DNA from 3 places in the Micromonospora sp. CA-248089 genome. Region 2 is predicted to be linked to each of the others. Evidence: riboswitches for the same ligand, from Rfam matches in the RefSeq annotation. Region 2 holds a riboswitch; each other region holds the start of a gene.

Region 1 (2,256 bases), 1.4 Mb from region 2:
CGTCGCTCACCGTCCGGTCGTCGTCGACGACGAGCACGTAGCGCCCCATGCGCCAGACGCTACCCACCGGCGTCCCGGCACGGCGGCCCGCGGTCGACCCGTAAGCGGACGGAAAGATCTTTGCGGCGGGTCCGGGCCTACCGTCGGAGCATGGGCAGAAGACGTGTGGTGTTGGCGGGGCTCGCCGTCGTGGCCGTCACCGGTCTCGCGGTGGGTCTGTACCTGTTCCAGCCGTGGCGGCTGGTGACCGACCGTGAGGTACGCGAGGCGCTGCCGTCGGTGACGGAACCGCAGCCGCAGCCGGCCGGCACGAGCGGCCCGCCGCCGACCGTCGCACCGCCCGCCGACGTGGTCCTCGCCGCCGGGGACTTCGTCACGCACGAACACGACACGTCGGGCCGGGCGCAGCTGGTCCGTCTCGCCGACGGCCGCCGCCAGCTGCTCCTGCGCGGACTGGACACGTCGGACGGTCCGGACCTGCGGGTCTGGCTCACCGACCGGAAGGTGCTGCCCGGCCGGGCGGGCTGGCAGGTGTTCGACGACGGCCGCTGGGTCGAGCTGGGCCGGCTCAAGGGCAACATCGGCGACCAGGTGTACGACATCCCGGCGTCGGTGGACCTGGACGGGCTGCGCAGCGTGTCGATCTGGTGCAAGCGGTTCGCGGTGTCGTTCGGCGCGGCGCCGCTGGCCGCTGTGACGGGATCGGCGCCGGCCTGACGCCTGTGCCGCCGGCCCCGGACGCTGGGCTACGCTGCGGGAAGCGCTGGTTCACCCGGTCGGCGACGGCCGGGTGTCGTAAGAGGGAACCCGGTGTAAGTCCGGGACTGCCCCGCAGCGGTGAGTGGGAACGACCGCCGTCAACAGCACTGGGCCACCGGCCTGGGAAGCGACGGCCAGTAGGCGACCTCGTGTCACGCCCGCGAGTCCGAAGACCTGCCCGCGTCGCGCGTACCACCGGTGCGCGCCGCCGTCGACCTCGCGGGTGGGTCGGGCGGGTGACACGCCGCGCGGTACGCCGTCGGCGTGCCCTCGACGTGCACACCCCGGCCGGTCGGCGGTCCGCTTCTGCGAGGACGGAACCGCACTGTGCCCGACACCATCACGCTCACCGGCCGACCACCGTCGGCCTCGCACCTGACCCTGTCGCAGATCATGGACCAGCACCACACCAACCTGATGGGCACGGTCCACGGCGGGCGCATCCTCAACCTGATCGACTCGGTCGCCGGGGTGGTCGCCGCCCGCCACTCCGACGGTCCGGCCGTCACCGCCGCCATCGACGAGACCGCGTTCCTGCGCGCCGTGCGCGTCGGGGACGTGGTGCACGTCGACGCCCGGATCACCTGGGCCGGCCGCAGCTCGATGGAGGTGGCGGTGAAGGTCAGCGCGGATCGGTGGGACCGCGCGGTGCCGCCGGTGGACGTGGCGACCGCGCACCTGGTGATGGTGGCGGTGGACGACGACGGCCAGCCCCGGCCGGTGCCGCCGCTGCGCACCGAGACCGACGGCGACCGGCGGCGCTACCGGGAGGCGCAGATCCGGCGCGAACACCGGCTGGCGCTGCGCCGGGCCCTGCTCGACGGCGCCGGGGAGGGCTGAGCGGTGCTCGGACTCTCCGCCGCCACGCTCGCGGGCTACCTGGCCGCGATCGTGGTGCTCATGCTCACCCCGGGGCCGGACATGATGTTCGTGCTCGCGAACGCCACCCGGTACGGCGCGCGGGCGGGCGCGGTGGCCGCGCTCGGCGTCGCCGCCGGGGAGGCGGTGCACGTCGCCGCCGTGGTGGCCGGGCTCGCCACCGTCATCGCCGCGTCCCCGGTGCTGTTCACCGCGATCCGGTGGGCGGGCGCGGCGTACCTGATCGTGCTGGGTCTGCGGGCGCTGCGCGGCGCCGGCCGGCCGGCGCCGCCGCCGACCGGCCGGACGGCGGGGGCGGCCGGGCGTTCCGGCGCGGGCTGCTGACGAACCTGCTCAACCCGAAGATGATCCTGTTCAGCGTGGCGTTCCTGCCGCAGTTCGTCCGGCCCGAGGCGGGCCCGGTCGCGGCGCAGCTGGTGCTGCTCGGCGTGCTGTTCGTCGCGGTGCAGCTCACCGTGGACCTGGCGCTCGGCGTGGGCGCCGGGCGGTTCGCCCGCCGGTGGGGCGACAGCCGCTGGTCGCGGCGGGTCGACCGGCTCTGCGCTGTCGCCTTCGTCGCGCTCGGCGTCCGGCTGGCCGCCGGCTGACGGGCTGCGGGCGGGCGCGGCGCCGGGCGGC
Region 2 (2,256 bases):
CCACGGCGGCGCGCAGGTCGGTACGCCAGACGTTGCGGCCGTCGACGAGGCCCGCGACGATCGTCTTGCCGCGCAACGGGCCCGCACCGGCCAGCCGCCGCAGGTTGCCGGGCCCGGCCACCAGATCCACACCAACCGCTTCGACCGGCGTGTCGAGCAGGGCGGGCAGCGCGTCACCGATCTCGCCGAAGTAGGTGGCGACGAAAATCGCCGGCCGCTGTTCCACCGCGCCGAGCCGGGTGTACGCCTCCCGCAGCGCGTCGATCTCGGCGGTGCTCCGGTCGGCGACGTAGGCGGGTTCGTCCAGTTGCACCCATCGCACGCCCGCCGCGGCGAGGGATCGCAGGATGTCGGCGTACACGTCGACCAGGTCGGTCAACCGGTCGAGCGGATCGCCGCCCGCCTCGGTGGGCTTGGCCAGCAGCAGGAATGTGGCCGGACCGACCAGCACCGGCCGGGTGTCGATTCCCAGCTCGCGGGCCTCGCGGTACTCGCGCAGCGCCTTGTCGGGATTCGCCGCGAAGGCGGTGTCGGAGCCGATCTCGGGAACCAGGTAGTGGTAGTTGGTGTCGAACCACTTCGTCAGTTCGAGCGCCGGCTCGGCGTCGACACCCCGGGCCATGGCGAAGTAGGTGTCGAGATCGCCGAGGCCGAGACGGGCGAACCGGTGTGGGATCGCGCCGACGGCGACGGCCGTGTCCAGGACGTGGTCGTAGTAGGAGAACGTGTTGGACGGGATCGCGTCCAGGCGCGCGTCGCGCAGCGTCTGCCAGACCTCCGCCCGCAGCACGGCAGAGGTCGCCGCCAACTCCTCGGCGTCGATCCGACCCGCCCAGTAGGCCTCGACGGCCTTCTTGAGTTGCCGGTTGCCCCCGATACGCGGATAGCCCAGCACGGTGCTCTGACCGAATGCGGTACTCATGGAGATCCCTTCCCTCGAAGCACACGAGGCCGATCGGGGCAGGGAGGGAAGGGGTACAGGCGGCGTACCGGCTTCCGCACCGGCCGTCCCGAGCGACCGTCGGCGGCGCACACCGGACGGTGTGCGCAGTGCGGGCAGGTCTTCGGACTCGCGGGCGCGACCGGTCCATCCGGTCACCTACTGGCCGTCGCTTCCCAGACCTCACGGTCCAGTGCTTCGATGACGGCTGTCGTTCCCACTCACCGCTGCGGGGCAGTCCCGGACTCACACCGGGTTCCCTCTTACGACGCCGCACCCTTCACGGGCACGGCGAACCAGCACCGTTGTCCATCGTATGGGGCGGTGAGCCGACGTGGTCGGCGCGTCCGCCCTGCGGGACGGCGAGCCGTCGCGGCAGCGAGGTGCCTGCGTGCGACGAGAGGGCCCGAGCGGAGCGGAGAACGGCCTCCGCCGGCTCGCCCGGCGCCTGACTCGTCGTCCGCCGGCCTGCCGGTGGCGGGAGCGACTCGCGGTCGGCCCCCGCCCCCGTCGCAGGGCCGGTCAGCCCTTGCGCCACTTCTGGCTGGCCGTGCCCGTGCAGTCCCAGAGCTGGAGCCTCGCGCCGTCGTTGCCGTTCCGGTCCTTGATGTCGACGCACTTGTTGGCCTGAAGGTTGACCAGGTCTCCGGCCGCGTTCAGGGTGAACTGCTGAGCGCCGGTGCCGTTGCAGGTATAGAGCTGCACCACCGCCCCGTTGGCGGTGGACCCGGCGTCGACGTCCATGCACTTGTCGTTCTGGCTCTTCAGGGCAGTGCCGCTGAACGTCCACTTCTGCGCGTTGGTGTTGTTGCAGTTCCACATCTGCAGCGGCACGCGGTCGACGAAGTTGGAGCTCGGCACGTCGATGCACTTGTTGTTCCAGTTGCTGACCACGGGCACCCCGGTGGTCGGGTTGCCGCCCCCACCGCCGGTGAACGGGCTGAGGATCAGTCCGGCCGAACGGGGGTCGCCGTCGTGCACCAGTGACTCGAATCCGCCGACGTCGTCGAAGGCGAACGCGTACGCCCGGCCGTCGGTCATGTTGGCGTGGATCAGGCGGGCGTACTGGTTGGTGGGGTTGCTGCGGTAGAAGTCGGCGGCGTTCGTGCTGGGCTGGGTGTCGACGGTGCCGAGCGTGCCCCGGTTGAGGGCGGCGCAGAGCGTGCGCGAGATCGGGCCGACCACCTGGTCGTTCGGCGCGGGCAGGTCGCCGTCGCAGCCCCAGACGCTGGCCGAGGAGGGCCGGTTGAAGGAGGCGACCACCTGGCCGCTGCCGTTGGTGAAGGTCATGGTGTTGCCCGAGGTGCGGCCGTAGT
Region 3 (2,256 bases), 1.4 Mb from region 2:
TCGACCTCGCCGAGGTTGCCCTGCGATCCGACGAACGCGGCGAACGCGTAGCCCATGGTTTCCAACGCGGCGAACCCGGCGCCGGAGGCCACGCCGATCACCAGCCCTTCCGCCGGTGACCGGTGCCGGTGCCACAGCAGCAGGATGCCGGCCGGCACGATCAGCTTCGCGGTCTCCTCGGCCAGGCCGACGAGCGCCATCGGCAGGACGCCGAGCCGGTGCAGCGCGTCGTACTCCAGCCAGCCCGCCGCGACCACGCCGATCACGCCGCCGAGCAGCGCGGCGACGCCGACGACGGAACCGGGGACGGGGCGGCGGCCCGGGAGGCTCTGGGCGAAGGCCAGGAACGTGGCCGGGGCGACGGACGCGCCGAGCAGGATCAGCGCCGGCACGAACGTGACGGTGCCGGTGCCGGTGCCGGTGCCGGCCAGTGTCTCCAGCACCAGCAGGTGGAGCCCGACGCCGACGAGCAGGACCGCCACCCACGCCCAGCGGCGTCCGGTATTCCCCATACGCCGAGTATCGCGCCCGGCGGCGAGCGCCGGCATCGGGGGTAGGCACTGTGGACAGCGAGATCCATCCGACACGCCCGACACGACATCTGGTGTTGCCCAACCGCCCTCACCGCCATATATGGTGGTGCCGCAGCTGGTTCGGCCGAGTCCTCACGGGCGGGGCCGAGGCAAGAGGGAACCCGGTGGGAATCCGGGACTGCCCCGCAGCGGTGAGTGGGAACGACAGCCGTCAACAGCACTGGGCCACCGGCCTGGGAAGCGACGGCCGGTAGGCGACCGGCGACCCCGGTCGGGCCCACGAGTCCGAAGACCTGCCAGCGCGCCGTGCGCCTCCGCGTACGGCGGTCGGAGGTCGCGCGGGACGACCGACGCCAGCAGCCGGGCCGGCCCTGCGCCGCGCCCGTTGGCGTCTCCCGCCGTCTCCAGACGGTGACAGCGAGGAGAGGTCATGACGGTCGTGCAGGAGAGTCCCCCGTCCACCGGCGGCGGGTCCGAGCCCCGCCGGCTCGCGATGCGGGTACGCAAGCGGGACGGCGACACCGAGCCGGTGGACGTCAACAAGATCGTGCGGGCGGTCGAGCGCTGGGTCGCCGACCTGGACGAGGTGGACCCGCTGCGGGTGGCCACGAAGACGATCAGCGGGCTCTACGACGGGGCGACCACCGCCGAGCTGGACCGGTTGTCGATCCAGACCGCGGCGGAGCTGATCGGCGAGGAGCCGCAGTACTCGAAGCTGGCGGCGCGGCTGCTGGCCGCGTACGTGGACAAGGAGGTCCGCGGCCAGGGCGTGGCGAGCTTCAGCCAGTCGATCGCGTACGCCCACGGGCTGGGGCTGATCGGCGACGAGACGGCCGAGTTCGTGGCCCGGCACGCCCGCAAGCTCGACGACGCCGTGGACCCGGACGGTGACCGGCGGTTCGAGTACTTCGGACTGCGTACCGTGGCGGACCGCTACCTGCTGCGGCACCCGCAGACGCGGCTGGTGGTGGAGACGCCGCAGTACTGGCTGCTGCGGGTGGCCTGCGGGCTGTCCCGCACCCCCGGCGAGGCGGTCGGGTTCTACCGGCTGATGTCCAGCCTGGCCTACCTGCCCAGCTCCCCCACGCTGTTCAACTCCGGCACCCGGCACACCCAGATGTCGTCGTGCTTCCTGGTCGACTCGCCGCGCGACGAGCTGGACTCGATCTACGAGCGGTACCACCAGGTGGCGAAGCTGTCGAAGTTCTCCGGCGGCATCGGCATCGCCTGGTCGCGGGTGCGCGGCCGGGGCGCGCTGATCCGGGGCACCAACGGGCGGTCCAACGGCATCGTGCCGTTCCTCAAGACACTCGACGCCGGAGTGGCGGCGGTCAACCAGGGCGGCCGGCGCAAGGGCGCGGCCTGCGTATACCTGGAGCCGTGGCACCCGGACGTGGAGGAGTTCCTGGAGCTGCGGGACAACACCGGCGAGGAGTCCCGGCGTACGCACAACCTCAACCTGGCCAACTGGATCCCGGACGAGTTCATGCGCCGGGTCGAGGCCGACGGCGAGTGGTCGCTGGTCGACCCCTCGGACGCCCCGGAACTGCCCGACCTGTACGGCGAGGCGTTCGACGCCGCGTACCGGGCGGCGGAGAAGAACGCGGTGCGCACGGTGAAGGCCCGGGATCTGTACGGGCGGATGATGCGCACGCTCGCGCAGACCGGCAACGGCTGGATGACGTTCAAGGACGCCGCGAACCGGCTGTCCAACCAGACCGGT

Evidence for each region. A riboswitch is a leader RNA that binds a small molecule or an ion and turns the genes downstream of it on or off. The one in region 2 is predicted to bind cobalamin.
Region 1: it holds a riboswitch for cobalamin, as region 2 does, so the genes downstream of both, ACQP26_RS12955 (acyl-CoA thioesterase) here and metE (5-methyltetrahydropteroyltriglutamate--homocysteine S-methyltransferase) in region 2, are expected to answer to the same signal.
Region 3: it holds a riboswitch for cobalamin, as region 2 does, so the genes downstream of both, ACQP26_RS12935 (ribonucleoside-diphosphate reductase subunit alpha) here and metE (5-methyltetrahydropteroyltriglutamate--homocysteine S-methyltransferase) in region 2, are expected to answer to the same signal.

The regions. Positions count from the first base shown of each region.
Region 1 covers NZ_CP192016.1:2,736,946-2,739,201, reverse strand. The annotation lists gene ACQP26_RS12965 (response regulator transcription factor) at 1-49, opposite strand, end outside; gene ACQP26_RS12960 (DM13 domain-containing protein) at 151-717, shown strand; cobalamin riboswitch at 748-955, shown strand; gene ACQP26_RS12955 (acyl-CoA thioesterase) at 1,087-1,599, shown strand; gene ACQP26_RS12950 (LysE family translocator) at 1,603-1,962, shown strand; gene ACQP26_RS12945 (LysE family translocator) at 1,983-2,225, shown strand.
Region 2 covers NZ_CP192016.1:4,111,358-4,113,613, forward strand. The annotation lists gene metE (5-methyltetrahydropteroyltriglutamate--homocysteine S-methyltransferase) at 1-922, opposite strand, end outside; cobalamin riboswitch at 1,039-1,256, opposite strand; gene ACQP26_RS19350 (beta-1,3-glucanase family protein) at 1,463-2,256, opposite strand, start outside.
Region 3 covers NZ_CP192016.1:2,734,370-2,736,625, reverse strand. The annotation lists gene ACQP26_RS12940 (PrsW family intramembrane metalloprotease) at 1-512, opposite strand, end outside; cobalamin riboswitch at 632-848, shown strand; gene ACQP26_RS12935 (ribonucleoside-diphosphate reductase subunit alpha) at 964-2,256, shown strand, end outside.